Regions from separate parts of the Paenibacillus sp. FSL R5-0527 genome, predicted to be linked through region 1. Evidence: riboswitches for the same ligand, from Rfam matches in the RefSeq annotation. Region 1 holds a riboswitch; each other region holds the start of a gene.
What was found. Region 1 has a riboswitch for cyclic di-GMP ahead of NYE69_RS02050 (transglutaminase-like domain-containing protein). Riboswitches for the same ligand answer to the same signal wherever they lie in the genome.
Positions count from the first base shown of each region.

Region 2: another riboswitch for cyclic di-GMP. It lies ahead of NYE69_RS16665 (transglutaminase-like domain-containing protein); the one in region 1 lies ahead of NYE69_RS02050 (transglutaminase-like domain-containing protein).
Region 3: another riboswitch for cyclic di-GMP. It lies ahead of NYE69_RS25485 (methyl-accepting chemotaxis protein); the one in region 1 lies ahead of NYE69_RS02050 (transglutaminase-like domain-containing protein).
Region 4: another riboswitch for cyclic di-GMP. It lies ahead of NYE69_RS25750 (S-layer homology domain-containing protein); the one in region 1 lies ahead of NYE69_RS02050 (transglutaminase-like domain-containing protein).

Region 1 covers NZ_JBBOYI010000001.1:447,762-455,184, reverse strand. The annotation lists gene NYE69_RS02070 (SRPBCC family protein) at 1-331, shown strand, start outside; gene NYE69_RS02065 (SRPBCC family protein) at 334-792, shown strand; gene NYE69_RS02060 (uracil-DNA glycosylase) at 1,135-1,719, shown strand; gene NYE69_RS02055 (glycoside hydrolase family 16 protein) at 1,812-4,169, opposite strand; cyclic di-GMP riboswitch class I at 4,418-4,503, shown strand; cyclic di-GMP riboswitch class I at 4,559-4,646, shown strand; gene NYE69_RS02050 (transglutaminase-like domain-containing protein) at 4,660-5,460, shown strand; gene NYE69_RS02045 (collagen binding domain-containing protein) at 5,740-7,423, shown strand, end outside.
Region 2 covers NZ_JBBOYI010000001.1:3,800,565-3,807,987, reverse strand. The annotation lists gene NYE69_RS16680 (collagen binding domain-containing protein) at 1-2,497, opposite strand, end outside; gene NYE69_RS16675 (hypothetical protein) at 2,681-3,136, opposite strand; gene NYE69_RS16670 (response regulator) at 3,311-4,450, opposite strand; gene NYE69_RS16665 (transglutaminase-like domain-containing protein) at 4,582-5,388, opposite strand; cyclic di-GMP riboswitch class I at 5,405-5,487, opposite strand; gene NYE69_RS16660 (MFS transporter) at 5,594-6,976, opposite strand; gene NYE69_RS16655 (LysR family transcriptional regulator) at 7,103-7,423, shown strand, end outside.
Region 3 covers NZ_JBBOYI010000001.1:5,721,136-5,728,558, forward strand. The annotation lists gene NYE69_RS25455 (DUF58 domain-containing protein) at 1-647, opposite strand, end outside; gene NYE69_RS25460 (AAA family ATPase) at 650-1,606, opposite strand; gene spoVAE (stage V sporulation protein AE) at 1,715-2,065, opposite strand; gene spoVAD (stage V sporulation protein AD) at 2,062-3,084, opposite strand; gene spoVAC (stage V sporulation protein AC) at 3,084-3,584, opposite strand; gene NYE69_RS25480 (M42 family metallopeptidase) at 4,064-5,137, shown strand; cyclic di-GMP riboswitch class I at 5,774-5,863, shown strand; gene NYE69_RS25485 (methyl-accepting chemotaxis protein) at 6,072-7,337, shown strand; gene NYE69_RS25490 (GAF domain-containing protein) at 7,356-7,423, shown strand, end outside.
Region 4 covers NZ_JBBOYI010000001.1:5,797,784-5,805,206, reverse strand. The annotation lists gene NYE69_RS25750 (S-layer homology domain-containing protein) at 1-2,136, opposite strand, end outside; cyclic di-GMP riboswitch class I at 2,286-2,378, opposite strand; gene NYE69_RS25745 (hypothetical protein) at 2,708-3,529, shown strand; gene NYE69_RS25740 (hypothetical protein) at 3,711-3,929, shown strand; partial or broken gene NYE69_RS25735 (GntR family transcriptional regulator) at 3,970-4,121, shown strand; gene NYE69_RS25730 (AraC family transcriptional regulator) at 4,726-5,589, opposite strand; gene NYE69_RS25725 (L-fucose isomerase) at 6,179-7,423, shown strand, end outside.

The sequences.
Region 1 (7,423 bases):
TTCAAAAGCCGATATTTTCGAATTCCGCGTCGGAGGACGCGAATACAGCAGCGGAGGTCCGCCGGAGGGGCCCGTCTTTACCTTTGATGCTTGCTACCAGGAGATTGTACCGGAACAGCGCATCGTCTATAGCTACACTTTGGATTCGGGCGACGATCGAATCTCCGTTTCGCTCACCACGGTCGAGCTTATCCCGATCGAAGGCGGCACGAAGCTGGTCTTCACCGAGCAAGGAGCCTTTTTCGATGGACACGATACGCCGGAAGTACGTGAGCAGGGCACAAATGAGATGCTTGATACCCTTGGCAACACGCTCGAACAGGAGGTATAACCATGGCCGCTATCATTGGTGATAATGAAATTATCTCCTCGCGCGAATTCCATTTGCCGCGTGAGCGGGTTTTTGAAGCGTGGACGAACCCCGATCAATTGGCACGTTGGTGGGGACCGAACGGTTTCACCAATACGTTCCATGAATTCGATTTACGCCCGGGCGGAGCGTGGCGTTATGTCATGCACGGGCCGGATGGCGTGGACTATCCCAACATTTGCGTTTTTGAGGAAATCGTGGCTTTGGAACGAATCGTACTCAGACATTTGTCCGGCCATGAATTTCTGGTAACGGCTACTTTCGAGGAGCTTGACGGCGGAACAAAGGTCGTTTTTCGCCAGCTATTTATGAAAACGGAGGAGTTCGAAGAAGCCAAGAGCTACTGCGCCGAGGGCAATGAACAAAACTTGGACCGGCTGGAAGCTTTGTTGGAGCAAATCAAGGGGCGTCCTTCGGAATAAAGGCATTTGTTGTCTTCAAAATAGAGGCACTTTATGTGCTTATTATCCGAATCCAGGTCAGTTCATCCCCATTAGCGGCATTTTTTGTGCTTATATTCCTATGAAAGGCCCAGAACGTGGGCACTTCCTTGCGACGAGGGGGAATAGCGGCATAAATTGCCGCTATTTCTCTCAAATGGACGGAAACCGCCGGATTAACGACATATTTTGTCCTTATGTGTTGCGCTGGAGTTTCTTTCTGCCGCGGGGAAACCGGCAATTAAAGCAAGTTTTCGTCTGGGATGGGCATAATGGTGTCATTGCGTGCTAAGGGAAAGAAGAAAGGAGCCGCATGACACGGAAATGGATCATCCCTTTGTAATTCTGCCTGAAGAACAAGCGCCAGCAGGTATTCAGCATTGTGTATGCTGCGAACTGTCCAAGCAGCGGAATCGCGTTGTCTGGGGGGAAGGAAATCCGCAAGCCCCGCTGATGATGATCCTGGATAATCCGGGAGCCCGGGAGGACCGGGAAGGAAATCCGTTTTTGTGCGGTACCCGGGAGACCCTCCAACTCGGCATGAGGGAAGCGGGGATCGATATGAGTTCGGTTTATGTCACTTATTTGCTGAAATGCCGGCCGCTGCGCGCTTACAATAAGCCCGAGGCCAGAGCGGCATGTTTGCCTCATCTGCAGTTGCAGCTGCTTCAGAAGCAGCCGTTGGTATTGTTCGGTTTTGGCAATGCCGTGGCGGAAGCTCTATTCCCGCAAAAGGAGAACGCCAGTGTCAAGGAATTGCGGGGGAGCTGGCACGATTTTCAAGGCTTGCCTATCGGCTTTACCTATCACCCGCTTGCCGTAAGAAGAAGGCCCAATTTGCTAAAGTTCTTCATAGGGGACTTGAAAGCTTTGAAAGAGAAGTGGAAGGAAAGATCAACCTCATCATAGCAACAGGAAAAACGAGAGGGAAGTCATCTATCTTCCCTCTCGCCTTGTTTGAGGCAACATTCTATTTTTTCCAGTTCAACAGGTTACCCGGTTTACTCCGGAGTTCCTTGCGTTACCCCATGGACATAAGTTTGCCAAGGGGTATCCAGCGCTCCTTGCCCGGGGTTATAGGTAAAGAAGTACTCGACGGTATCCCCCTGTTTGAGATTATTGACCGCATAGGTATAGTTGCCGTTCCCCGCCCCGGTCATGGCCACGTTCAGCTGTACGCCGTTATTGACCTTGTAGTGCAAGTCGGCGAAGGTTGCGCCGTTTACATAGAACAATAAGTCATCGCCTGTTTTCTTCAGGCCCTTCACCTCATCGCCGATGACGATCGTGGAAGGGGGCGCCGGTTCTTCAGGATTCTGCTGGCCGCCGCCGTTGTCTTTGTAAACACGCACATAATCTACTTGCAACGTTGCAGGGATATCGCCGGGATTCGGAGTTACACCGCCGTCAAAGTTCCCGCCGATCGCCAGATTCATAATCAGGTAGAAAGGCTGGTCGAAAGGGGCGTTCGGATTGTTCGGCGCAGCTGTGGAATACCATTGATCCCTGTTAGCTTTAAAGAAGAACTTGCCATCCACATACCATTTAATGTTGTCTTCTTCCCAGACTACGGAATATACGTGAAAGTCATTGGCGATGGTTTGCCCTTCCGGGAAATGATATTCGCCGGAGACATGGGTATTCGCCGGCCATTGTCCGCCAAAGTGGATAGCGCCGCTGGACGTGCCGGGCAACCGTCCTCTCGCTTCCATCACATCAATTTCGCCGGATGCGGCCCACGAACCGTAGACATTATCTTGCGGAAGCATCCAGAAGGCCGGCCAGATGCCATTTCCTGTAGGCAGCTTGGCGCGAAAATCCACTCTGCCGTATTTGAGCGAAAAATGATCTTTGGTATTGATTTTCCCGGAGGAGTATTGTGCATACCGGCTTGGATCCTGCGGGAAGGATTTGGGCTCGTTTAAGGCCCGGATGTTTAACTTTCCGTCCTGGATAAATACATTTTGCGTACTGTTTGTATAGTGCTGCAGTTCCGCATTGCCCCAACCCCAGGTACCGGGATCGTCATTGAGATAGTAACCCAGTTCATAGTTCCATTTGCCCGTGTCCAGCCCGGTTCCGTTAAATTCATCCTGCCAGATCAGCTCCATGCCCTCAATGGCCGGGTTGCTTGGCGTTCCGACAGGAATATCCTCGCCATCGGTTACATCCGGACGGGGAGCGTTCGGGTTTCCGATAAAGGTGTAGTAGACGAAATTATCACCGACATTTCCGCCCGCCTGCCCGTTTAATGGATAGCCGATGCGGATCTGCAGATCTTCCTGGATGGGCTGGAACCATAGCCCGTAGATGTGGTCGACCCAATACCCCCACTGATTGGCGGCGGACATGTTATTGTAGCCGTTGGCGGAGTATGCAAATCCGCTCTGGCCGGAATCGCCCAAATTTACCCATTGCCCACCGATGTTGATCTGGTATACGAAATTTCCAAGCTCATCGGCTACTGGCGCGCTTCCGTCAATCTTAGGCAGCGGCAACCCTATCGCACCGCTCTCATTGGCCGTGAAGGTCGTTCCATCATAGGGAGCAATGACATATGAGTTTCTTACGGGTTCATTAAAGATGATGGTATAAACAACGTTAACCAAAGAGGTTTTCGATTCCAGTTTGACGTTGATCGACTCCGTGACGTTAAACCAGTAGCCGCCGCCTCCATCGGTGAAATGGCCGAAGTTTTTATCATAGATCCAGCCGCTGGCCGCATTATTGTCAATATCGATCCATTCGCTGCTGTTGACGGGTTTAACGTACACTTTCAAATCATCGGCCACAGCTGCAAAGGGGATCGCCGGATCATTGTTGAAAACCGGATAGGTAAAGCCGGCGCCGCCCGTAGTATCCGCCGTAATTTGCGGCCCTTGTGTAGGCGTCATCGCCGTAATGGTGGTTTTGTTGATGTTTTGAAACACAAGAGTGTAATCCAGCGTAACCCCATTCGCTTTGGAGTACAGTTGAATTTCGGTTGTCGCGGAAAGCGTGAACCAATAACCGTTAAAGCCGCTGTCGCTCCAGTGGCCCCAGTTTTGGTTGTAGACAAAGCTGCCGGCACTGTCAATATCGACCCAACTGCCGCCCACCTTCACATTGACGCCCAAGTCTTGGACCACATCATTCCAGGTGGCGGAGCCTCCATTGAATTTAGGCATCACAAATCCGTAACTGGCTTGTCCAACCCCTGATTTTGTGATGACAGGTCCGTCCGACGCTGAAAAATAATCCATAGAGGTGATAGTGGTCGTTCCCGCTCCTTCAGCGGCCCGAACCGGCGAAGTTGATAGCAGGCCGACGCTGGCCATCATAACTAGCGCCAGGAACAAACTGAAAACTTTTTGCTTCATAAATACCCTCCCTTAATTAATAGTGGATTCTCCTATCCCATGCACGGTTAGGAAAATACTAACATTATAGTACATTTTTATTCTATCGAATGTGATCACCGGATGAATAGGTGCTATTTTTTTGGTGGGGTCCTATTTTTTCGGGTGAGTTCGAGTGAGTTCGGGGGAAGAATGATAGTTCGACAAAATTCCAAATTTTCTCTTGATGGTATTCCATATATTTGATATGATAGATTCACAAAAGTTGATCACGATAACGGCAAACTTGTCGAAAGACAAGGACGCAAAGCTACAGGGCCTTCTTGACGGACGTCAATGGCAGCCAGCTACCGAACGAAGATGCTTTTTTGTTTTTTTGGAGAAGATGTATCAGTATCTGTGAAACTCTATTACGAAAATAGCAAACTTGTCGAAAGACAGGGACGCAAAGCCACAGGGCCTTCTTGACGAAACGTCAATGGCAGCCTGGCCGCCGAAGGGAGTTTGCAGTATGCGCAACATTGTGTTCGCTATTGTAGGGCTTTTTGCGTTATTGATGTGGGCTCCGGATGTACAAGCTGCCCCGTCCGAAGATTGGTTGGGTTTGGAGCAGTTGGACCGTGGCGCCGTCGTCATTCGTTATGATGCGGAAGCCGGGGCCAAAACGAAGCTCATGATCGCAAAAGGTAGTGACAAATATACCTATGTCCTTTCGCCGGACAAGCGGCAGGAAGTATTTCCGCTCCAGATGGGCAATGGTGAATATAAGGTTACCGTTCTGGAACAAGTCAGCGGTACCAAATACAAAATCGTTCAGGAAGCGGCCGTTACACTTCAACTGGCGGATGACAGCAAAGTGTTTTTGAACTCTGTGCAAAATGTCGATTGGAGCGAAAGGGATCAGGCAGCCCAGCTTGCGAAGAAGCTTGCCCAATCCGCTCCGTCCGACGAGAAGAAAGTGCACGCTATTTATGAATATATTGTCGGGACGATCCGGTACGATCATACTCTGGCAGCCAGCGAATTGACGGACTACCTTCCCGATAGCAACCGTACGTTGGCAGGGCGGAAAGGGATGTGTTACGACTATGCCTCCTTGTTCGCTTCCATGTTGCGGAGTATCGGAATTCCGGCCAAGCTTGTTATGGGAACTTCGGAATACGTTGATGTTTACCACGCTTGGAATGAAGTTTATTTGAATGGACAATGGGTAACCATTGATACAACTGTCGATGCGGGCTGGAAGAGCAGTGAGACCGGGGTCAACATGATTAAAGACGCCTCGCGTTATTCCCCGGCTAAATACTATTGATTTTTACGAAATAAACATAGGCTTTGGACGATATGTCCAAGGCTTATTTGGCGTTGTTGAGAAATTGTATAGTATTGGCATATATAATGGCGGAAGCCCATTTGGTTCTGAAGAAAATACAGGCACAATTAATCGTGCGCCAATAAAGATCAGCGGAGGTGATGGACTGAAAATTACCCTATCGACATGTTGTCCGATGGATGCATGGCCCGAATTGCGCACGGAAGGCGGATCGGAACCGAATATAATGAGGGTGATGTAGAGACAGAGGGAGAGATTATGAGGAAAAAGGTTTGTGGAATCGTTGTGGCATTGCTGTTGCTGATGCAGACGCTGTACGGCGCATCCGTTTGGACGGCGAACGCAGCGGCCGGCGTGCAGGAATCGACGGGCAGCGCGCAAGAATCCGTGACGGATAGCGTATATGACCGGCCGGCGCCAGTCGCCAGGCCAGTCGCCAGTGCGGAGAGTATTTTAACCAAAGTCGTGTTAACCGATTTAAACGGTACCGTGATTGATGCGGTGTATAATCCCGACAGCAGTTTGGACGTCGGCGCGGCCGTCAACCTCAGCTATGAGTGGGAGCTTCCAAACGGACACGGCTACAAGAATGGGGATACATTCAGCTTCGAGCTGCCGCGGCAGTTTGAAATTTTTACGGATATTGATGCCCCGCTTCTTGCCGATCAAGGGAAAGTTGGCCGGTTTACGGTCGATTTGAACGGGAAAGTTGTGATGACCTTCAATGATTACGTGGAGAGTCATTCCAACATCGCCGGCAAGCTGGAAATTCGTACGGAATTTAAGAAAGAAGTCCTTAAAGGCAGTACGGAAGTCGTTATTGCCATTCCAGTAAAAAGCGGAGTGCAGACCGCTATCGTGAATCTGAAGCCGAAGGGCGGAAAGCTGATCGAAAAGCAAGGGAAAGCGATTGGCAAAGATCGGATCGATTGGACGGTTCAAGTTAACAAGTCGCTGGAAAAAATCAAGCACGCGGTGCTCACCGACGCACTGCCTGAAGGTTTGGAGCTTATTGCCGACTCTGTGGAGGTTTACCGTTTGCAAGTTAACGGTGACGGATCGGCGGCCCTTGGCGACAAGGTAGATGCCGGCAAATATAAGGTCGAAACGAACGGCGGGGCGAAACTGGAGCTTGCGTTCCAGGATGAGACGATCAGCAAGGCTTATGAGATTCGCTTTTCGACGAAGCTTACCGGCGAGCAGTCGCGCTTTGAAAACACCGCTGTCCTGTCCGGCGACGGAACGGAAGATGCCAAATCGACCGCTACGGTAACGGTAAACCGCGGCCAATTTTTGGATAAATCGTTTAGCGTGGATAACAGCACCGGAATCATCACTTGGACTGTGAAGTACAATTTCAATGAAAAGAAGATTCCAAAAGAGAAAGCGGTCATCACGGACGAATTCAGTGAAATTCATACATGGATTGCCGATTCGCTGAAGGTGTACAACGGGGATTCGAAGGCTGATAAAGATCTGGTTGCAAAGGGCGAATACACCGCCGAACCGGCGGGAAAGAACGGATTCAGCCTTCAATTCAATAAGGATATCGATTCGCCTTATACGATCGTTTATCAGACGAAGCCGGTCGACCGGACGATCGCCGAGGGGAAGCAGGTGAAGAACGAAGTCGTGTCGGGTGATGCGTCCAAGGAAGTGACCACCCCGGCCCAAGGAAGCCGCGCTCTGGTGAAAGGCGTACAGAACATCGATTTTGCCGGGAAAACGGCGAAATGGCTGATTACGGTCAACGGCGATAAAAGGCCGGACGGCGGCAAGTACAGCATGCAGGATGTAGTCATTACGGATACGTTCCCGCAGGGCGGTCTTGAATTCGTTCCGGATTCCATGATCGTAAAAGCGGATGGGAAGCTCGTTCCTAAAAGCGATTATAAGGTCGAGTACGACAATGTACGCAGCGGCTTTGTCATCAAGTTCCTGA
Region 2 (7,423 bases), 3.4 Mb from region 1:
TCGTCAGGAAGTAATCCTGGTCCTTCGTCAGCTTCCCCCCGACCGGAGTCACGCTCTTGTCCGAGTTCACGACCGCTTCGTATAGTTCGAAGGAGTCGGGAAGCAAAACCTGGTTAGGGCTCGGCGTATCGATGATGGTTGCGTTCTCGACGTAGGATTGGCTTCCGTTGATCACGATTTTCCAATCGATTTTGCCGCCGTTTTGCGTGCCGCTTTTGTTGACATATTCGCCGCCGCGCGGGATCGGCAAGTCGGCGTGCCAGCTCCAGAGTTTACCGTCGCCTCCGGTCATAACCGCCGTATTCGGCACTTTATCGACGACCAGCACGTTCTCCAGCTTGGTTTTGAACGTGATTACGTAAGGCGAGTTGATATCTCCCAGTTCGATGCGGAGCGTATTATCCGCCGCCTCGGTAATTTGGGCGGGATCCGTTACCTCGGTTCCCCGAACTACCGAACCATCAGCCCCTATGGTCGCTTTATAAACTTTCACTTCATCTTTCAGCAGTTTTTGGTCCGCTTCTAATTTGTCGGTCAACACCGCGTTTTTGACGGAGTTGCCGTTATAGTTGGCTACGATCTCCCAGGTGAGTACCTTGGTCTTCGGATCATAGCTTTTTCCTGCTTTACGGCCGTTTTCCTGTGTTTCGGTATTCGGCTTAAACGGAGCCTGGAGTGGGTACGCAACTGCAGGTGTATTTTCCGTCCAATCCAATGTTGCCTCGTTCAGATACGGATATTTGTCCGGAGTAAACTTCGTACTGTAGGTAATGGTGTACTTATCCGTAATTTCTTCGTTAAACGTTAAAGTAAACCCTTTGGTTGGGTCTTCAACCTCTAAATCGTATGTGGAACTGGTTACTGTTTTCCCCGGTGAGGTTACTTTAACGCTGCTCGGAATAAATTCCAAACCGCCGCTCGTAAACGTATCCTTGATCACCAGGTTCGTCATCGGCTGCTTATCCTCGTTGACGACGATGTTCCAGGTGATTATCTTGGCGCTGTAATCGACACCGCCAAATGATTTTACCCCAATCCCGCTCTTGAAGGTGAACGAATCGGAACCCTTTCTCTCCTTGCCGTCGACCGTTGCATAGATGTCATTAGTAACCGGAGTATCCTTATAAATGCGGTCTATCGCTTTGGTTTGATATTCAATGTCATAGGCGGTAGTAACCTCTGATTCAAATTGCAAATCGAACCCGTTTTTGCCGTTGTCATCGGTCACCGGAAATACTTGGTACGTGATGCTGTCAGCCGGTTCGTTCGTTCCTGGCTTAAGCACTTTGACCGAATCCTCCACCAGCTCCATGCTGTTGTTGAAACGGTCATGAATCAGCCTTTCGCCGGCTGGGGTTATCGTCTTTTCACCATAATTGTATTGCACTCTCCAGGTCACCGTCTGAGTCTCTTTATCGTAGGAGGTGTCCTTTTTGGTGAAAAGCGGCGTGCGGGTAATCGTAATCGTCTCATCATCCGCCTTCGAAACGCCATTGTCTCCGGTCAACTTCGCGCTGTTCGTAAATTCGGTCTCTTCCTCACCCGTTACCAATGTCGTGTATTGAATGCGGTAAGCCGAATTGATGCTTGGCTGATTAAATTTGACCTGGAATCCCGAACCGTCCGGTTCAACGGCCGTTCCGTAGGTTGCGGAGCCAGGTTCGACCAAATTCCCCAAGTCAGGCCCTCTGTCGACATTCGGAAGCAGCTCGTAAACCTTGATCGAGCTTTCATCCAGCTTCAGTCCCGGCGGAATCTGGTCGGATACTTTCGCATTGTCGATCTTCTCGAGCGAGGTATTGACGTCGATCGTCCAGGTGATGGATTTGTCCTTGTCGGCAATCCCGGTCTTTTTCAGGAGCGATCCGTCCTTCGGCGCGAGCTTGATCACAGCATTTTGCTCTCCCCCCTGAATCGGGAAAGAAATCGGCACATCCGCTCTGCCCTTGATCTCTTCGCTAAGCACCGTATTAACCTTAAAGGTGCCCCAGACTCTCGAATTGTCGACGTTTTCGTTGAACACGATCTTCACATCGCCGTTCGTACCAACCGTGAAATCGGCGATTGAACTGCCGTCGTCGATCGTCAACTTGCCGTTTACCTCGTTGAAAATTTTAAATTCCTTAGGGATTTTGAATTCAAATGTGCTGCCGTTTGTGTAGCCATGTCCATCCGGCAGCTCCCATTCGTATTCGATGCTGACGGCGTCTCCCAACTTGGAACGCTGCTGATTGGCGGGATTGTAAACCGCGTCGATTACCGTCCCCTTCGCATCCTTAACGAGGACTCCCTTAATGATGCTGTCTACATTTTCAGCCGCAGCCGCAATCGCAGCTGCAGGGGCAGCCAGTCCGTATGTAGCATCGGTCGCACTGAACGCAGCCTCTCCGCCGGAAGCTTCATCCGGATTTGCGCTGACCTGCGCCGCTCCCATACCAAAGACGCCTTGAAAGAACAACGCGCCGGCCATGAGTAAAGCCATCCATTTTTTCTTCATGCTTTTAGAGCGCTCCCTCCTTACTTCATATGTGTTCATCTATAATACCTTGATTTTTTTCCAGTTCCCTCCTCGTCCGTTTTATGTAATTGGGCGACGCTTTCATCTTAATTCGTTGTTCTGAACAAATTCTCAACAAATTATAAAAAAATTCAACAAAAATTATGATTATTTTAATAGCTCTCACAGTTCTAATGCGAAAGTTGTCTGATCCCCTGCTTCAAAGCCCAACGTATAAAACGCAAAGAAATTTTTTTTCTTCACGGCCTCCACCAGCCAGTGGCAAAAATCGCTAACTTCGTCGGTTTCCCGGCTTCGGCCGTCCCGATAGACTACCAGGGGGTAAACGAACCTCAGCTTGACCTCGCCGCGCCACTCAAAGCGAAAAAAATTTCTGCCCTTCCGGCGTTGCAGCGAAAAATGATAGTCCCGCTCCCGCTCTTGCAACAGATAAAACTGACCATTGCAAAAAAATACAGGGCCATGCCGCGTAGCTACGATCCCTACCCGGTTCCCCCGGTAATCCATATAGAAACCCCTGCTCCGTTTCCTTTTATCCTGCTTCGTCAATTCGATCTCCGTCAGCGAGGGCAGTTCCACCCCCCGCGAATCGTCCCTGAAATGGCCGACTACATTCATCTCCAAAAAACTCCCTTAATTGCGAACGTTGCGAAAAGGCTGCAGAAAATTCGACTGAAATGGTTCATTCGGAGTATACGCGCGAGGTCTATACAAATTCTGAACAAAAAAACCGGCCAACGGCCGGTCAAGATTGCTTGTTCTATGATAAAAAAACGCCGGAAGCGGGCGGCGTTAACGTGCCTGTCCCGCTTTCTCCGTAAATTGTCCATACCATTCCGTTATGTAGTGGCTGGGCTCCACGTTCAGTTCCTCCTTCAGTACGGCTGCGAGTTCGCGGTACTGACGGTGCACCATGGCAAAGTTCTGCTGCAGTGCGTATATTTTCATGAGGGCAAAATAAGGCGCCTCTTCCTGGGGATGAAGGGTGCGGATGTTGTGATAGTAAGCTCCCGCCTTCTCCCAAAGCTCTTGCCCGAGGTACCAATCGGCGATCGCCAGCGAAGTGTGAAGCCAAATGGCTTTGAGCCGCTGGCGCTCGCTTTCCGTCCACCAGTAATCGTATTCCTGCAGATAATCTCCGGTGTAGATTTTCATCGTCTCCAAATATGCGTCCAGCGAATCGCCGGACACGGCCGGCAGCGCAGCCAGCTTGGCCTCCCAATCGTCGATATCCAAGCGGACCTGATGGGTATTCAGGATGTAACCCTCCATCGTATTCACAATTTGAAAATGATCTCCGTAAGGCTTAAGCGTTTTCCGAATATGGTACACGGACGTATATAATTGCGAGTTGACCTTGTCCGTCTCGTATTCCGGCCATAAGACATCGATCAAAGTAGACTTTCGGACCAACCTTCCCCGGTGCTGCAAGAGATAAAGAAACAACTCCTGCGCCTTTGTTGTGCGCCACTGCAGAAGGGTCGGCTGTCCATGTCGCGCCTCCACCGTTACCTGCTTGAACAAGCATATTTTGATATCCTGTTCGGAACCGGAGACTTGCTCCTGTCCCGCTTTCAGCCGCTCCTGAATCCGATCCACGGTTTTGGCCAGGCGCTCGGCTCTGATCGGCTTGAGCACATAATCCAGAGCGTTTAACTCAAAGGCTTTTATGGCATATTCATCATACGCCGTGACAAAAACGATATGTATCTCCGGTCTTGCTTCCAAAATCCGTTCCGCCAGTTCAATACCGTTGATTTCCGGCAGGCTGATGTCCAAAAACAGCACATCCACACGCTCTTGGAGAATTTCGCCCATCCCCTTGACGGGATCGGTAAATTTCCCGACAACCTCCACGTCGGCAAGCTTCAACAATAACCGTTCCATATAATTCAAGGCCAATTGTTCATCATCCACAAGTATTACTCTCATAAGAGCCAGACTCCCCCGCTTGGTTACTCTTCCCCTTAATAAGAAGATTAGCATATCCCGCCCAAACAAAGAAGCCTTGAACAGTCGTTCAAGGCTCTTTTTTTTCCTATTCGTCTTATTATTGAATTGGCTTAGTATAACTTGTCCGCCTTATATTTCGAAGCATCTTTGATCATCGTAAAAGCGGTCGTCGTTCCCTTCCAGCCGGCATCGGCCGTCGTGTCGATAACCACCCAGCGTCCGTTCATATAAACTTCATTCCAGGCGTGATACGTTTTCACATAATCGGAAGCCCCCATCGCCAGCTTGGCCGGAACCCCAACGCTGCGCAGCATCCCCGCAAACAGGGAGGAAAAGCCGTAGCAGGTGTCCTTCTTGGCAGTCAAGGTACGCTCGATATTCGGCAGGTAATTCGATGTAGCGGTAAACGCCAGGCTGTCGTCGTATTTGATGGTGCTGATGATGTAATTATAAATGGCCTTCACTTTATCTTCATCGGTAGCCGCATCTTTCGTCAGCTCCGCCGCCTTCTTTGCCGCCAGACCGTCTATATTCCAATTCACATTTTGCGTCGAACTTAGATAGACCGGCGTCTCATCCTGCAAATCAAGCTTCACCGTATCCTTCTGGACAAGGCGGTACGTAGTCCCTTTAATCTGTTCCAACAGGCTGATCGTGTAATCCCCGTTGCCCATTTGCAGCGGGAACGTCTCTTCTTGGGCACCGTAGGTCAGATTATAGGTATACTTGTTGTTCCCTTTCTCGATCACCAGCTTGGTCTTGACATTCAGCTTCACGTCGTAATGAATGGTGACCGCTCCCCGAGATAGGTTGTCCTTATTGAGCCAGCCCTCAAGTTCGGCCGCCCGCGCCCCTGTTCCGCCGAAACCGGCAAATAAAAGTACGAGGGTCAACGTTGCAAACATCAATTTACGCATAAAAAATAAAACCTCCTTCGGTAACTGGCTGCCAGTAAAAAATTTACAGGCCCTGTAGCTTTGCGTCCCTGCCTTTCGACAGGTTTGCCATTATCGTGTAAAGTTTTATGTCTTTCTTTATCTCTATCGGAAGCGCAGGCGTCATTTGTTAGCCCTACAAGACGAAAAAATCTAAAATTTTTAATATTTTTTTGCGACTTTAGTCTCAGTTGAGAGACGAACTTTGCAGTCGGAGCCGTTCATTTCGCAAAAAGTAAAAATAATAAAAAAGTACCATAATCATCTCCAAAGCTGCGAGAATGAGATAGATATTACTGTACACGCCGGAATTCGCAAACAGGTTTAGCGGGTTCCAATGCACGCTGCCGCCTTGATCCACAGCCTTGCTGTAGACGCCGGCCGCCACCGCGCCGGAAAGAAAGTTCGACATCGACAACAGCCCCATGCCAACCCCGGTTTGTTCCTTGGCCAGCGTCCGCGAAATCGTGCCTGTCAAGGCAATTTGCATAAACATCTGTCCGACGTTGCCAAGGATCAATAATATTGCAATGATGGGGACCGCCGCTCCCGCGAAGATCGAGATCAGGGTAAAGCAAACCAGCAGCAGCATGGACGCGGTGCAAAACACAAACGGGTTGCCCTTGGCATCCGCCAGCTTGCCTCCGGCTCTGCCCAGAACAGCCGACACCGCCGCCCCCGGAACCATAGCGAAGCCAATCCAGCCCGAGGCAAGTCCGTTGACATCCGCCAACAGCTGCGGCGTCAAGAACGGGAGCGCGTAACCGATCCCCATCGCCAGTATGGATATGAGCAGCCCCAGAGTATAACTTCTGTTGCGGAAAAGCTGCGGATCCACGAACGGATGAGCCGCAGTCCGGTTGCGGATAAAAAACAACAAGAACAGGAGCAGGCTGCCCAGATAGAAGGTAACTCGGCCATAAGTAACGCCCAGCAGCAGCAACGCAACCGCACCGCCAAGCAGACCGGCCCCCAGCCAATCGACTTTGCCGTATTTGGGCGCCTGCTCGCTTAAATAACGGCGGTAGAACGGCAAGGCGACAAGCATCAGCATCGGCATGCAAAACAGCCAACGCCAATCGACCAGACTGACGATTAGCGCCGAGACGACCGGTCCGATCGCCCCCCCGACAGCCAGTCCGGTTGCCGTGATGCCGAGCGCGTATCCGCGGCGTTCGGGCGGAAAGTGGCGGACGGGAATGATCATCGCCGCCGCCGGAATGACCGCCGCTCCCGCCGCCTGCAAAACCCGCCCGGCCAGCACCATCCAAAACGCCTGGGCGGCAAGTCCGGCGAGCGAGCCCAGACAAAACACGGCCAAGCCAAACGTGATTAAATTTTTGAACCTGAATACATCGGCCAATTTCCCGTAGATGACCGATCCGATCGCATAGATCAGCATATAAATGGTGGATACCCAGCTAACCTGTGCCACGGATAATTGGAACTCGTTTTTAATTTCCGGCAGCACGATATTAAACATCGTGGCGCTCATCGACGAGAGCACCATCGTAAACGCCAAAATACGGATCAGCTTTTCGGCTGAATTACCCTCTGCCTGCTTTCTCATAACAAATCATGCCCCCTGAAAAACCTTTGTTATGAGATATTTTATATTTGCATATTGATAATTAAAAATATATATTTAATTATAAAATCATATACTGAAGTATATTGATAGAAAGGAATGAACGGTATGGAATTGCTGCAGCTGCAATATTTTCAGACGGTCGCCCGCTTGGAGCATATGACAAAAGCCGCGCAGGAGCTTCATATCGCCCAGCCCGCGCTAAGCAAAACGATCGCCCGCCTGGAACAGGATTTGGGCGTGCCGCTGTTTGACCGGCAGAGCCGGCAAATCCGGCTCAACCACTTCGGCAGAGCGTTTTTGAAAAAGGTGGATCTCGCGCTGAACGTGCTTGAGGAAGGCCGGAAGGAAGTCGCCGATCTGGCGGGAACCGAACGGGGAAGCATTCATCTGGCGACGAACAACCTGGGCCGGATTACTTCCGCTATA
Region 3 (7,423 bases), 5.3 Mb from region 1:
TAGTCGCGAACCCCGTTAATCTGGGTCGTTTCCCGCCGCGAAAGAGAGATGGCCGTCTCCGGCCCGGCCAGACGCGAATTGCGGCTGTACAGCTCCCAGTGCGGGATGAACACGGTGCGCGGCAAGATGCGGAACTCCCCACCGGACTGCACCGTGCCCGTATGCTCCATCAAACCGAAAATATCCTCGGCGCTGCAGGTCGTGCCGGCAAATACGTATTTCCCCCGCTCAAGCGGGGGCGTCTTGTACACCAGTTCCGCGCGTCCGCGAAAGTACGGGACCACGCTGTCTTCAAACGCCCAGGTGTCGCCGTTGTGGCGCTTTAGCGTCTCGCGGATGACGAGGTAAGGCAGCGGCATAAACGCCGGGAGCTGCAGCCTAAGCCTGACGAGCACCTGCTGGCCCGCTTGCAGCACTCCGCCGCGTTCTTCGAGCGATAAATTCCGCGTGCCACGGATCCGCTTCACGCCGCCAAGCCCGCCGATCGCCCAATAAGCGGCCAGCACCGATACCATCATCAACAACATAAACGAAGTCTTGCCGCCCTGAAACAAAACGTACAGGAGACAGATCAGCCATACGGCGGCCACTCTCCAAAATTTCCGGCTGGCAAGGCCCGCTTTAACTCCTTCGAGAAACTCCCGCATAGTTACCGCCCTACGGATAGCGGCACCTGGACCTGCCGCATGATTTGCTCCAGAACCTGGGCGGCATGGACTTGCCCTAGCCGAGATTCCGGACGGAGCAAAATCCGGTGGCCAAGTACGTACGGCGCGAGCGTCTTGATGTCATCCGGCAGTACATAATCCCGCTCCTGCAAAAAAGCGTACGCTTTGGCGGCCGCCACGAAAGCCAGCGAAGCGCGCGGCGAAGCTCCGAGCAACACGTCTTGATGCTCGCGCGTACGGCGGACGATGTCCAGCAGGTAATCGGCCAGCGCTTCACTGATATACACATCGCGGATTTCTTGCTGAATGGCCGCGATTTCTTCCATCGTCGTCACCGGCTGCAGCTGATCGGCCGGCTGCCCCTGGCTGTGGGAACGGAGCAGCGATTTTTCGGTGGCCGCATCGGGGTAACCGAGCCCGATCTTCAGCATAAACCGGTCCAATTGAGCCTCCGGAAGCATGTATGTTCCTTCAAAATCGATCGGATTCTGGGTCGCGCACAGCATAAAAGGCCGCGGCAGCTCATAAGTGATGCCGTCGGCGGTCACGCTCCGCTCCTCCATCACTTCCAGCAGCGCGGACTGCGTTTTCGTGGTCGCCCGGTTGATTTCGTCGGCCAGCAAAATATTGGTCATCACCGGCCCGGGCCGGAACACGAACCGTTCCTCATGGGGATGAAACACCGATACGCCCGTAATGTCGCTGGGCAAAATGTCGGGATTGCATTGAATCCGCCGGTAATCGCCGCGCATGGACTTGGCCAGGGCTTTGATCAGCTGCGTTTTCCCCGTACCCGGGACATCCTCGATTAATACATGTCCGCCGGCAAGCAGCGCGGAGAGCAGGAGATGGATTTCAAAAGATTTTCCTAAAATGCACGATTCCAAATTGTTTTTTACGGCGGTTAAAGTTCGAATCGATTGCTGTTGTACGGGCACGTATTTTTCCCTCCCAAATAGAACCCTGTATATATCTACCTATTTTACATGAAGATAGATTGGGAGTACACTCGCCGGCCCGCAAAAAGCCTGATTGTTATTTATTTCCTAGCCTTTGGGCCGGACGACCAAGGCCGCCAGGAAGGAGAAGATGATCGCTGAAGAAATCCCCGCGCTGGTGACTTCGAAAATACCGGTAATGACCCCGATCCAGCCCTGTTGCTGAAGTTCGGTCAGCGCCCCGTGAACAAGCGAGTTCCCGAAGCTGGTGATCGGCACGGAAGCCCCCGCTCCGGCGAATTTGACAAGCGGATCGTACCAGCCCAAACCGTCCATGATCGCCCCCACAACGACCAGCGTGCTCATCGTGTGCGCCGGCGTCAATTTAAGCACGTCGAACATCAACTGCCCGACAACGCAAATCAACCCGCCGATTACAAACGCCCAAACATAAATCATGATTCGCTTTCCTCCTTTTCCAGAGCAACCGCATGGGCGATGCAGGGAATGCTTTCCCCCTGCTGATAGGACAGCGGGGACAAAAGCGCTCCGGTGGCAACGACCAGCACGCGGCCGAGCTCTTTGTTTTTTAATTTTTGCAAAATCGAACCGTAAGCGACCACGGCTGAACAGCCGCAGCCGCTGCCTCCGGCCATAACGAAGGGCTGTTTGCCGCGGTCGTAGATCATCAGCCCGCAATCGTTAAATTCCGTCTTATCCATCGGTACGCCGTCTTTGGCCAAAATATCTTTGACGATGGCATGTCCGACCGAGGCGAGGTCCCCCGTGACGATTAAATCGTAATCTTCCGGCCCCCGCCCGGTGTCGCGGAAATGGGAGACCAGCGTATCCGCGGCCGCGGGCGCCATCGCCGCCCCCATGTTCAACGGGTCCTTCACGCCGAGGTCCTGGATTCGCCCGATCGTGGCATGTGTGATCCGCGGCCCCCGGCCTTGCGAAGACACGACGGCGCATCCTGACCCGGTTATCGTATATTGAGCCGTCCCCGGTTTCTGCGAGCCGTATTCCGTCGGATAACGGAACTGCTTCTCCGCCGTGCAGTTATGGCTTGCCGTGCCGGCCATCACGAACCGTCCGGCTCCGCTATCCGCAATCAGCGCGGCCAGCGCCAGGCCCTCCATGGAAGTGGAGCAGGCCCCAAAGACACCGAGGTACGGAGCGGCGATGGTCCTGGCCGCGAACGTGGCGGAGATGATCTGATTCATTAAATCGCCGCCGACAAAGCAGGACAACTCCTCCCGGGCGATCCCCGCGTTGACCAGGGCGAGGGCGGAGGCATGCTCGAGCAGCTTGCGCTCGGCCTTTTCCCACGTCTTTTCGTCGATTTCCAGATTGTCGTACACGAAATCAAAAGTCCCGCCGAGCGGTCCGCCCCCTTCCTCGGGACCGACGACCGTGGCCGCCCCGACGATCGCCGGTCTGGACCGGAACTCCCAAGTTTGTGCGCCAATAAGCATCAGTGGCCCCCCTCCAAACCGAAAATCGCATAAATCATCCCTACGATAAAAGCGGCCACCACGCCAAACACGACCACCGATCCCGCCAGCCTGAACATGTTGGCCCCAACGCCAAGCACCAGCCCTTCCGCCCGGGATTCGAGCGCGGAGGAGCACATCGAGTTGGCGAAGCCCGTGACGGGCACGGCGGTGCCCGCTCCGGCCCATTGCGCGATTTTATCGTATACCCCAAGCGAGGTGAGAATGACGGAAATCAAAATCAGCATGGCGACGGTCGGGCTGCTCGCCTCCCTTGACGTCATCCCGGCAAACGTCATGAACAACTGCTGGATACCTTGTCCGATCAGACAAATGAAACCGCCGACCAGAAAAGCTTTGAGGCAATTGGCAAAGATGCTTGTCTTCGGCTTGTGCTGGTCGGCAACCTGCTTGTATTCCTCTTCCGTCAGCAGCAGATGGTTCAGCTTCACCCGGGCGCCCGGTTTACTTTTTGTTGGCAACGGTATCCCTCCTTTTTCTGCTCATGCCTTATAAGCACGGTATATTCATTATTTGTCAGCGACTGGCTTGTTATGTTTGGTAAATCATCCATAGCGGCAAGCAGCGAACAAAACAAAACCCGCCAAGATCGCTCTGGCGGGTTCGGGACACCGGGTTTTGGGTAAAACAATTAGCGTCAAACAACGGAACTGGCGTCCAAGGCGTCCTATTTGTTTTTAAAGGTATAGAAGAATAATGACCAGCAGAATAAAGAGAAGACAGATCAACAGCCAATCCGTGGAGCGGAGTTCCATTTTTTTGCCTCCCTTATTTGGCCCCTTGCTTGTTAAAGTATATGCGCCGCCGCGAATTTGGTGCTTGGCCCGGCGGCAAAAGAACAGGACTTTTCAGGCGCATGGACAATCGGAACAAGGTGGTTCATACTAATGTAAAGAGCGTATGGCCTTGCCATTTGCAGGAAAAAAAGGAGAGAAACAAGATGAATGAAAAAACGCAGCAGCTGTTTAAACAGCTGACCGAATTTCCGGCGGCCCCCGGGTTTGAGCGGGAGCTGCGCGCCTTGGTTAAGGAGAAAATGTCCGCTTTTACGCAGGAGTTCGTTCAAGACCGGCTCGGCAGTTTGTTTGGGGTACTGCGCGGCGATGAGCAGGGACCGCGGGTCATGGTCGCCGGGCATTTTGACGAGGTAGGCTTCATCACGACCGGCATTAGCGATAACGGTATGGTGTCTTTTCAGCCGCTCGGGGGCTGGTGGAGCCAGGCGGTATTGGCGCAGCGCCTGCAGATCGTTACACCGAAAGGGAAAATCGTCGGCGTGGTCGGATCGACGCCTCCCCATCTGCTGGATGAAGCGCAGCGCGGCAAACCGGTCGACCTGAAAGCGATGTACCTGGATATCGGCGCCGACAGCCGCGAGGAAGCGGAAGCGGCCGGCGTGCAGATCGGGCAGCAGATTTTGCCGATCTGTGAATTTACTCCGCTCGTCAACCCGAAAAAAATCATGGCCAAAGCCTGGGACAACCGGTACGGCGTCGGTTTGGCGATCGAGCTGCTGGAAGCTTTGCATGGGGAAAAACTGCCCAACGTGTTGTACTGCGGAGCCAATGTGCAGGAGGAACTGGGTACGCGGGGAGCGCGCACGGCGGCCAATTTGATCCAGCCGGACATCTTCTTTGCGCTGGACGTCAGCGCGGCAAACGATATGACCGGCGACAAACGGGCCTTCGGCAAGCTGGGCGAAGGCGCTTTGCTGCGGGTGTACGACCCGACGATGCTGACGCATCGGGGGCTGGTCGAGTATATCCGGGACACGGCCGATACGCACCGCATCAAATACCAATATTTTGTATCCACAGGCGGAACCGACGCCGGTCCGGTTCATTTGAGCGGCATCGGCGTGCCTTCGGGCGTGATCGGCATCTGCTCGCGTTATATCCACACCTCGTCGTCCATCATCCATACCGACGACTACGCGGCCGCCAAGGAGCTGCTGATCCGGCTCGTCAAAGGACTCGACCGCACAACGCTGGCTACCATTCTGGAGCGGAGCTGACCAAACGGCGGGTGCGCTGCTTAATTAACGCCTGGATGGCAAGCTAACTCCTTGTTTAGCTTGACCGTCCGGCGGTTTTATTTTCGCTTAAGCAAGCCCGGTGAGCTCTCACGCTGGCCACAACTAATCTAACGGTTGCCACAACCGCTATTCGCTTAAAAAACGTTGATTTCAAATTGTAACGGTTGCCATAGCGCTTATTTCACTGAAATCCGGCTCATTTTGCTTAGTTTCAGGCAAATAACGCTTCTCACAACCGTTAAAATTTTGAACAGGGCTTTTTTCGTCAAATAGCCGCTATTACAACCGTTAGATTTTCTGCGAACCCAATTTTGCTTCGAACACCTAAGCCTTTCCAGGAAAACTGAACCCAGCCGTATGCGATAGGTCAGCCATCAATACCTTGAATCTAAAATGGGATATATAGTACATCCTTCCTATTCGACCTATATTTTCCCTTCTTTTTCTAGAACCAAAGTCATCCTCTTATAGTCCCCTATTATTGAAAATTTTTTGAATTTGCCGAAAATTTTATGAAATATCAGGACCCGCCTTCCGATATAAGTAGTATATTCCTAATCTGTGGGAGCGCCGCGACTTCACTCTCCCATCATTCACAACCAAATACAAGGAATAGGATGTAAATCGCAAACCTGGCCGAAAGGCAGGGACGCAAAGCCACGGATCTAAAATTCTTAACGGAATCATGACCGCCGGGATGCCAACCTTATGCCGAATCATGGCTTGTTGGCCGCCGGACTTTCTTCGCGAAAGTCTTTTTTTGGTTTCAATTAGGGCTTGGGGCCAGGTTAAAACGTCGCGGCGAAGCTTCGGACAAGGAAGGAGGGGACCTGCTTCTAAAAAGTTAAAACGGCGAAAAACGGAAAACGGCAGCTGCTAAGGGTATTAGAGTGACAGCAAAGGAGTAAGTAACTTGAAATTATCACATTTCGGTAAAGGCTTAGCCCGCAAGTTGTTGTTGCTGGTTGCCGGACCGCTTGCGGTGCTGGCGATCGTGCTCGTTCTGATCTTCTATCTGCTTGGACTGATGAACGGCTGGGCCGCCGCGCTGATGATCGTCCTGTTTGCCTTGATCGGCGCGGGGGAGGCCGTGCTGATTGCCGGGCTGCTCGACAAATCGTTCCAAAAAATGGCCGAGCGGACCAAAGCCATGACGGAAGGCGATTTAGCCTTCGACGGCGACGTCCAGGTGATGGACGAATTCAGCGAACTGGCCGGCCACCTGAAGCTGATCGGCGCCCAATTAAGGGAAGCGGCCGGGCATATGCAGGACATGTCGGCCAAGGTAGCCGATACGTCGCGGGACTTGACGGGCAATATGGAGTTTTGCAACGACCTCGTTGTAGGGGTCACGGAATCGATCAAAATGATTTCCGAAGGTAGTGAGCAGCTCGTCGAAAGTGCACGGAACAACCATTTGATGCTTGAAGAAGTCGGAAAAGGCATGGAGCACATCGCCCTGTCAGCGCAAGGTGTGGCGGAGGAAGCGACCGAGGCCGCGGCTCAGGCGAATGCGGGCAACGAAGGCATCGACCGCCTGGTTGACCAAATGAGCAAAATTTACGAAACCACGGTCGCTTCGTCGCAAACCGTAAACCAACTCGGCGAGCGGACGGAAGAAATCGACAAGGTCACTCTGCTGATCTCGGAAATTTCCAGTCAAATCAATTTGCTGGCATTAAACGCGGCTATCGAGGCCGCAAGAGCGGGCGAATACGGCAAAGGGTTCGCAGTGGTCGCGGGCGAAATCCGCAAGCTTGCCGAGCAATCGGCGGCATCGGCCAAGGATATCGCCGAGATGGCCGGCCATATCCGCACAGGCTCCGATCAATCGATCGAAGCGATGAAACGGGTCATGACCGAGGTCGAGACCGGAAGCGTCCTCGTTACCTCCGCCGGCGATTCGTTCCAGCAAATCGTGCATTTGGCCGAGCAGGTGTCCACCCGGGTTCAGGAAGTTTCCGCGGTGACGCAGCAGATCAGCGCAAGCACGGAACAAATCATGGACTCCGTAAGACAGACGCTCGAGATTACCGAGGTCAATCTGGCCGGGACCAAGGAGATCATGGCTTGCTCGGAAGAACAGTTGACCGCCATGGAAGAAACGCTCGAATCTTCCAAGCAGCTTGAGACGGAAGCCGAAAAACTGAAGTCCCTATTAAACAGATACTCAATCTAGCAAGCGAGGAGGATGGACATGGAACGATTAGCTTTGCTGTTTGAAGCGCTGGAACGCCTGACCGGCGTGGCCGATATCGCCTATCA
Region 4 (7,423 bases), 5.4 Mb from region 1:
GTACTCGTTATTGCCCTCGGCTTTAACCACGTACTCGGCAGTTTTGTTTTCCGGAGTGTAGCCCGGAATTTCAGCTGCCGTCAGAGTTACAGTTTCGCCGGTGTGTCCCGTCACAGTGCGAGGTTCGATCAGTTCATTCCCCAATTCCTTCTCCACGAACTTCACTGTAACGGTTTGTTCGCTCGGTGTGTAGTAGAAGATATGCGGAGCATTTTCCACGCCAAGCTTATAGTTGTAAGTTGGCTCCACCGGGGTGTAGCCCGGGATGCCGATCGCTTTGAGCTCGAGCGTTTGCCCGGTCACGCCTTCAACCGTAGTTGGGTCGGCGAGTTTCTTGTTGGTGCCTTGCTCGAGATACTGCACTTCTACGCTCTGCTTATTAGCGACGTAGTAGAAGGTGTACTCGTTATTGCCCTCGGCTTTGATCGTGTACTCGGCAGTTTTGTTTTCCGGAGTGTAGCCCGGAATTTCGACAGCCGTTAGAGTTACTTTTTGCCCAGCGACACCTTTTACCGTAATTGATTGAGCGAGTTCCTTTTCTGTTCCCTGCTCCAAATAATGAACGGTAACTGTCCGTTCAACCGCTTCCTCATAACCAAACCAAACTGTCGGTGTCGGATTGGTAGCGGTAAGCCGGATGCTAACAGGATTTTCTCCTACCTTCAACTGATACCCGGCAATGTTTTTGGCCGATACGGAATATTCCGCAGCCCCGATCGGCAAAGCCTCATTCCCGTTTTGATCCTTGTAGTACTCGCTATAAAGCGATTCCGCGAATTCCGGCCCTTCCACTTCAACGCCTTCGGCATTGACAGGCTTGCCGCTCGCATTGACTTTATAGCCCTTCATGAGGATGGAACCGTTGCCGATGCTTACTTTCGGCACCTCAAAATCCTTCGAAACTTTCTCGCCCGTAACATTCGTATATTCGATTGTCGTTTTGCCGTTCGTAGGATAGAGGACATTAGAAACGGGGTTTTTGGATTGGTCCAAGACCACTTTGTAAGTTAATGTAGCAGGTTCACCTTCGGCGATATTGCCGACGTCCCAAGTAAATGTCTCGGTTGCGGCGTTCCAAGTTACCGTACCTTGCGATGCGGAATAATCCTGAGGACTGACTTGTTCGCCTTGTTTCTTGAGATTGAACATGTCTCCCATCGGATCAACGACTTTGGCATTTTGAGCCGCATAGGAAATCTTTCCGGCCATTTCGCGGAAAATCGTGTTCAATTCATCGCTGTTGGCAGGGAAGTAGCCTTCGCTTTGAATGTCTTTTAACACATTTATCGCGTTGCTGTTGTTTGAAACTTCCAAGCCTACCGAAAAGATCTTGAGCCCTGCATCTTTGGCGATTTTTGCTTCGGAAATGGTACCGATGCCGTTATCCTTGACTTGATAATTGTTAATGTTGTAGGTGTCGTTTTTACAGTTAAAACCAAAGATATTACAATCATAGTTTTTAAAAGTAAAATCTGCACCTGTCCCAAGGGTTTTTCCGTAATCAAAACTCGTAATCGAAAAGTTGTTGCTGCTGTTAGGCCAGTTGAATCCTTCAGCATGTGTTCCCTTGAAGCTGAATGTCGGTTCACCGTCGCTTAACAACACGATTATTTTGTTTTGCGCGATACTGTTCGCCAACAGGTCACTAGCTTTCTTCAAGCCCGCCTGGATATTCGTTCCGCCGGTCGGTTCAATACCTTCTATGGCATTTTTCAAAGCGTTCTTATTGCCAGCACCTTTAAAACCTGAGACAAGGGTAGAGGATTTATTAAATGAGACCACAGCGATTTGGGTGGAAGAGTTTGGTAACAGCAAATTATCCACAAATTTCTTTGCGGCATCTTTAGCGTTATCCATCTTCGATGGTGTAAACCATCCGCTTCGCTGGTCCATGCTCCCCGACTTATCGATGACCAGCACGATGTCCGAGCTTGTCCGGACGTTTTTTCCCTCAGCCTTGAGCGTAATTTCCCATTCGCCAGGGCTCCCTGTAGGTTGGGCGGTTTTGCTCAATTGAATGGCTCCGGGATTCGGCCAGACGGGGTCCCCCAAACTTGCGCCGAAGACGGACAGGGGGCTGGCAAAAAGCGAAAACATGCAAATCCAGGACAATATTATTTTTAACCCGCGTTTCATTGGTTCCTCCTCATTTTTTCATAGAATTCCTCCCTTTCAGGCACTAATTTTCTACCCTCCTTGCTTTGGGTATATTATATATCTCACGGAAAAATCCGTTGAGAACGAGGTGAAAATAAAAAAGGCTGCATAAACAATAGTATTCATTGTTATGCAGCCGGACGGTCATTAATTCGCTTGTCGAATTGTTAGACTCCAAGGCTTTGCGACCTAATCTTTCGATTAGTGTGCCGAATATTCGATTATAGTTAAAAAGACCTGCTCGTAGTAAAATATTACTAATATCCTATCAAACAATTTCAATATATTTCAAAAAAAAGCACTTGTCAACAATGTAATAGATAAAATAATCACAGTATAGACAATCCAATCTTCTAAAAAATGGGAAATATTCACAAAGAAAGGGCATACTTTTTTTGGGATATTATCGTAAAAAGACAAACGGTGTTCCTCTTTTTTCAATGGTTAAATAATTTCAAACATTAAATAGCAGAAATGACACAGAACTAGTGTAGCATTGTTATACAATAAAAGAAGCGCATGAAATTTTGGTTAAAGGAGCTCAAATGTATTGAACAAAAAGGCACTCCAGTTTGTAATAGGTATCATGATTTGTTCGGCGATTCTATCGGCTTGCGGGAATATAACAAGCGCGCCTGCTTCCACGGAAAAAACAAAAACAGAAGTTACTCAAACGAAAAATGAAACCAGCCCTGCAACTGATAATAGTAAGGGATCTCAAAAAACAATCAGTCTCGATGTCGATGGCGAGATTTATAAGGTGGCAGTAAAAGACGAAAATGCGGAGAAATATACCTTTGCCGTTAAAACACCCAAAGGAATGGTCTGGATTCCTGCGCCTACGCTAGAGCAGCGTCCTGATACGGAAAGTTATCCAGAGTACTATCCTACCGAGCCTTTTAGTATATATCTAAGTAATGCAAAAGATAATACGCTGGATATCAACACATCGACGAAACTTCTAACCCTCCCCCTCAAAGATGGCGAAGCCGATGTCGAAGTTGATGACTTATTTGCCGTAAACGATACGATTTTATATCATACCGTTTCCGATTTTCGTGGTGGCGCTCAGCCTCTAAGACAACAATTATGGGCAATGAATGTTAATGATCCAAGCAGCAACAAGGTCATCGAAGAATTTCATGCCTCTGGAGGCAGATTTTATCATTATACAATAGATAATTCGGAAGGTTTGTACGTGGGCGTTTACACTACGCCAGGCAATCCGGATGGGAGTTACACCAATGAAGCATTTGTCTATAACACCAAAACCGGTCAGAAAGAGATACTTAGGGATTTCGAATTCGATAGCGGGGAAATTCAATTTACTTATGAAGGAAAAAAACATTTATACGAACTGACAATAAAGTAAAAATAGAAAGTGCGTCGTGAATATTCACGACGCACTTTCTAATGAACATATCGATTCGCCATTAAACATTATAACGTTTATCCAAAAGAGGCGAGTAAAGTGAAAGAAAGATTCGTTCTCCGCCATCTTAAACGGGGGACCGGAGAAAAGATCGACGTCGTGGACGGAAAAATAGAATGGGGTGGGAGACGGTTTCGCCAGCGGGATCATCCACGGCGAGCTGGAGGGCTTCGCCAGCAGGATCATCCACGAGGGCTTCGCCCCTGTGCAAACCGTCCGGTTTGCGGCCGCAGCGGGGATACTGGCGCATACCGTGCCGGGCGACACCCCAATGGCGGCGGAGGCGGAAATCCACCGGGGGATGGAGCAATCCTCCCCGGGGATGTGGAAAGGTAGGTAAACAGGGTCGTGAGTTTGCCTGTAAAGATAGACCGTTATATTTGCAAATTAAAAACATCATCAAGGAGCGGATTCTCCACGGCGTTTACCCGCTGGGGACGAAATCCCCTCCGAGCAGCAGCTTGAGCAGGAGTTTGCAGTAAGCAAGATTACTGTCCGCGGGGCGATTCAGGAGCTCGTTCAGGAGTTTTACGATGCATAAGAAACGCCTGCGCGCCAGTGTACGGCGTTCACTTATTCCAATAAAGGCTGTCCTGGCAGGGGTTCCAATCCGCTTCTGGAGAGCCGGGGGACATTACTTTTGTCGGCTCGCGCTTTTTTGCTGGCACCGTGCGAACGGAGGGGACCAAATGCAAAAATGCATTTGATTTTTCCGCAAACCGCCATTTTCGAGCAAGCGAAATGCAAAAATGCATTTGATTTACAGCCGTTCGATAAAAAAGTCTCTTTTGACCGGATATGAACTGCACATTTGCATTTGAACCCCCCGTTTCGAGGAGTTTCGACGAAAATCGCCTGCACTTTTGCAGTTCGTAGCAGTTCGTAGCAGGTTCGCAGCAGTTCGCAGCAGTTCGCAGCAGTTCGCATACCGCTCTAGTCTCTTCTTTATCCCCGTCTATCCCCCATACCCAACGTAAGAGAACAACTTTTCTTCGGCTTATCCTGCGCCCCCACTTGATGGTTTAGCGGACAAATCCGTCGCTACGGTTTAGTGGACTACTCCGATTCTGCGTTTTACCGCACACTTCCGCTGCTCAACGCTCGGAACGCTCATCGCGCTTTTACTTTTCCGGTGCTCAACGCCCGTCCCGTTTTTGCTTTTCCGCGTCCCGGTAGGCGCTGGGCGATTGGCCGGTCACTTTTTTGAACAGCATGGAAAAATACTTGTCATTCCCATACCCGACGCGGGAAGCGATTTCATGGATTGGCGCGTCGCTATCCGACAGCAGGCGTTTGGCCTCTTCGATGCGACGGGTGATCAGGTAGTTGACGGGCGAATCGCCCAGTTCCTTTTTGAACAGGTGGGATAAATAATGCTGGCTGACGTACAGCGTGTCGGCGATTTCTTTTAACGTGATGCTGCGGGTGTAGTTTTTATCGATAAATTGCTTGGTCCGGACCGTGATTTCGTTTTTGTCCTTGAGCGGGTCAAACGGATGTTTGACGTCGACGATCCGGTACAGGAGCGTAATGAGCGACATCAACAGGTTGTTGCTGAGCGTTTCGTAGCCCAGTACCTGTGAATCGCACTCCTGCAGCATTTCGGACAGGCAGCTTTCCACTTTGTAGGCGTATTTTTCGCATGGAATGACCGGTTCCACGTACGCGGGAAGCAGCTGCCCTTGCGGGACGCCTTCGATATGCACGTTATTCAAGCCGCAGTAAATCAATTTGAACGGTTCCGGGCTCAGCGAGCGTTCCTCGTGCGGTACGCCGGCGTTGTATACGGCCACGTCCCCGGGGCGAACCTCGTACGTTTTGCCCGCGATCCGGAATTCTCCGGCACCTTCCACAATATAAATAATTTCGCAAAAATCATGGATCTGCGGCGGGGCGTAAAATCGGCGCTCATCGACGACTTGGCCGGCGAACAGCAGCTCGGGCGTTTTTTTGAAGCGAAAACGGTCGCTTTTGCGATGCGGAATTTCGATTTTCGGCACGCTAGGGTTCCTCCCCCACGATCGGATGGATACGCCTATTATATCCCAAGCGGGTGAGGTTGGAAAAAAAAGCTGGACCGTAGGCTTCACATTTCAACAAGCCGATATGATCGGGAGGCGGTTTAAGGTTTTCGCGGTCTGCCTGGCCGGGCGTTCTGATTGGAAATCTCCAATGGAATCAGAAATGAAGTGGGGATGCAGCAGTTTGATTGGATTTTTCCAATAGATGAATCCCAGCATGGCGCAATACAGACGATTAGAGCGGAATCTATTGGATATTTCCAATGAGAGGTCAAAAAGTCGTTGGATATCTGGCAATCTATTGGATTTTTCCAATGAAGGATGGGGTAGCGACGGGCTGAGAGGATCACTAGTGTACGGAACGCGAAATTCTCGCTTGTGGCAGGCCGCATATTTTCAATGGATGCGCTATTTGGAAGCTATGCCGGGGCGGATGAACGGGGCTTGCGGGAGAGGTTCACTTTTTTGCGGTTTTGTGCTGCGAATAAGGCAATATAGTAGGTTCACGAAGCCGGTTAGCTCATTTTAAAATGAGACCATATTCCAAGGCCAAGGAGGCAGGACAGGTATGGTTGAAAACGATTACAGATGGAGAAACGGATTTCCGAAAATCGGCATTCGCCCAACGATTGACGGCAGACGGCGAGGAGTCCGCGAATCGCTTGAGGAACAGACGATGAACCTGGCCAAGGCGGTTGCGCGCCTGCTCAGCGCCGAGCTGCGTTATCCGAACGGCCGGCCGGTGGAATGCGTCATTGCCGACACATGTATCGGCGGGGTAGCGGAAGCGGCGGCCGCGGCAAAAAAATTCAAGCAAGCCGAAGTCGGCCTGTCAATCACGGTGACCCCTTGCTGGTGTTATGGCACGGAAACGATGGATACCGACCCGCTGATTCCGAAAGCGGTGTGGGGCTTTAACGGCACCGGGCGGCCGGGGGCGGTCTATCTGGCGGCGGTCTTGTCCGCGCACGCGCAAAAAGGGCTGCCGGCGTTCGGCATTTACGGGGAAGACGTGCAGGACGAAGGCGACGACCGGATTCCGGACGATGTGCAGGAGAAGCTGCTGCGTTTTGCCCGCAGCGGGTTGGCGGCGGCGATGATGCGTGATCAGGCCTATCTCTCGATGGGATCGGTATCGATGGGCATCGCGGGTTCGATGGTGAACGACTCCTTTTTCCAGGAATATCTGGGCATGCGGAACGAATACGTTGACATGAGCGAATTTACGCGCCGGATCGAAGAGGAGATTTTTGACCCCGAGGAATACAAGCGGGCGCTGGACTGGGTGAAAAACAACTGCCAGGAAGGGCCGGACAACAACCCGGAGCATCTGCAAACGTCCCGCGAGCGCAAGGATCGGGAATGGGAAACGGTCGTCAAAATGACGCTGATCGCGCGCGATCTGATGATCGGCAATCCGCGCCTGGCCGAGCTGGGCTTTGAGGAGGAAGCGCAGGGTCATCATGCGATCGCCTCCGGATTCCAGGGGCAGCGCCAGTGGACGGATCATTTTCCGAACGGGGATTTTATGGAGACGCTGCTGAATTCGTCGTTTGATTGGAACGGAACGCGTTCTCCTTATGTAGTGGCCACGGAAAACGACAGCTTAAACGGCGTCGGCATGCTGTTCGGGTACCTGCTGACCAATACGGCGCAGATTTTTGCCGACGTGCGCACGTACTGGAGCCCTTCCTCCGTGGAACGGGTGACCGGCTATAAGCTGGAAGGCCGCGCGGCGGGCGGCATTTTGCATTTGATCAATTCGGGCTCGGCGGCGCTGGACGGCACCGGCGAACAGACGAAAAACGGCGCG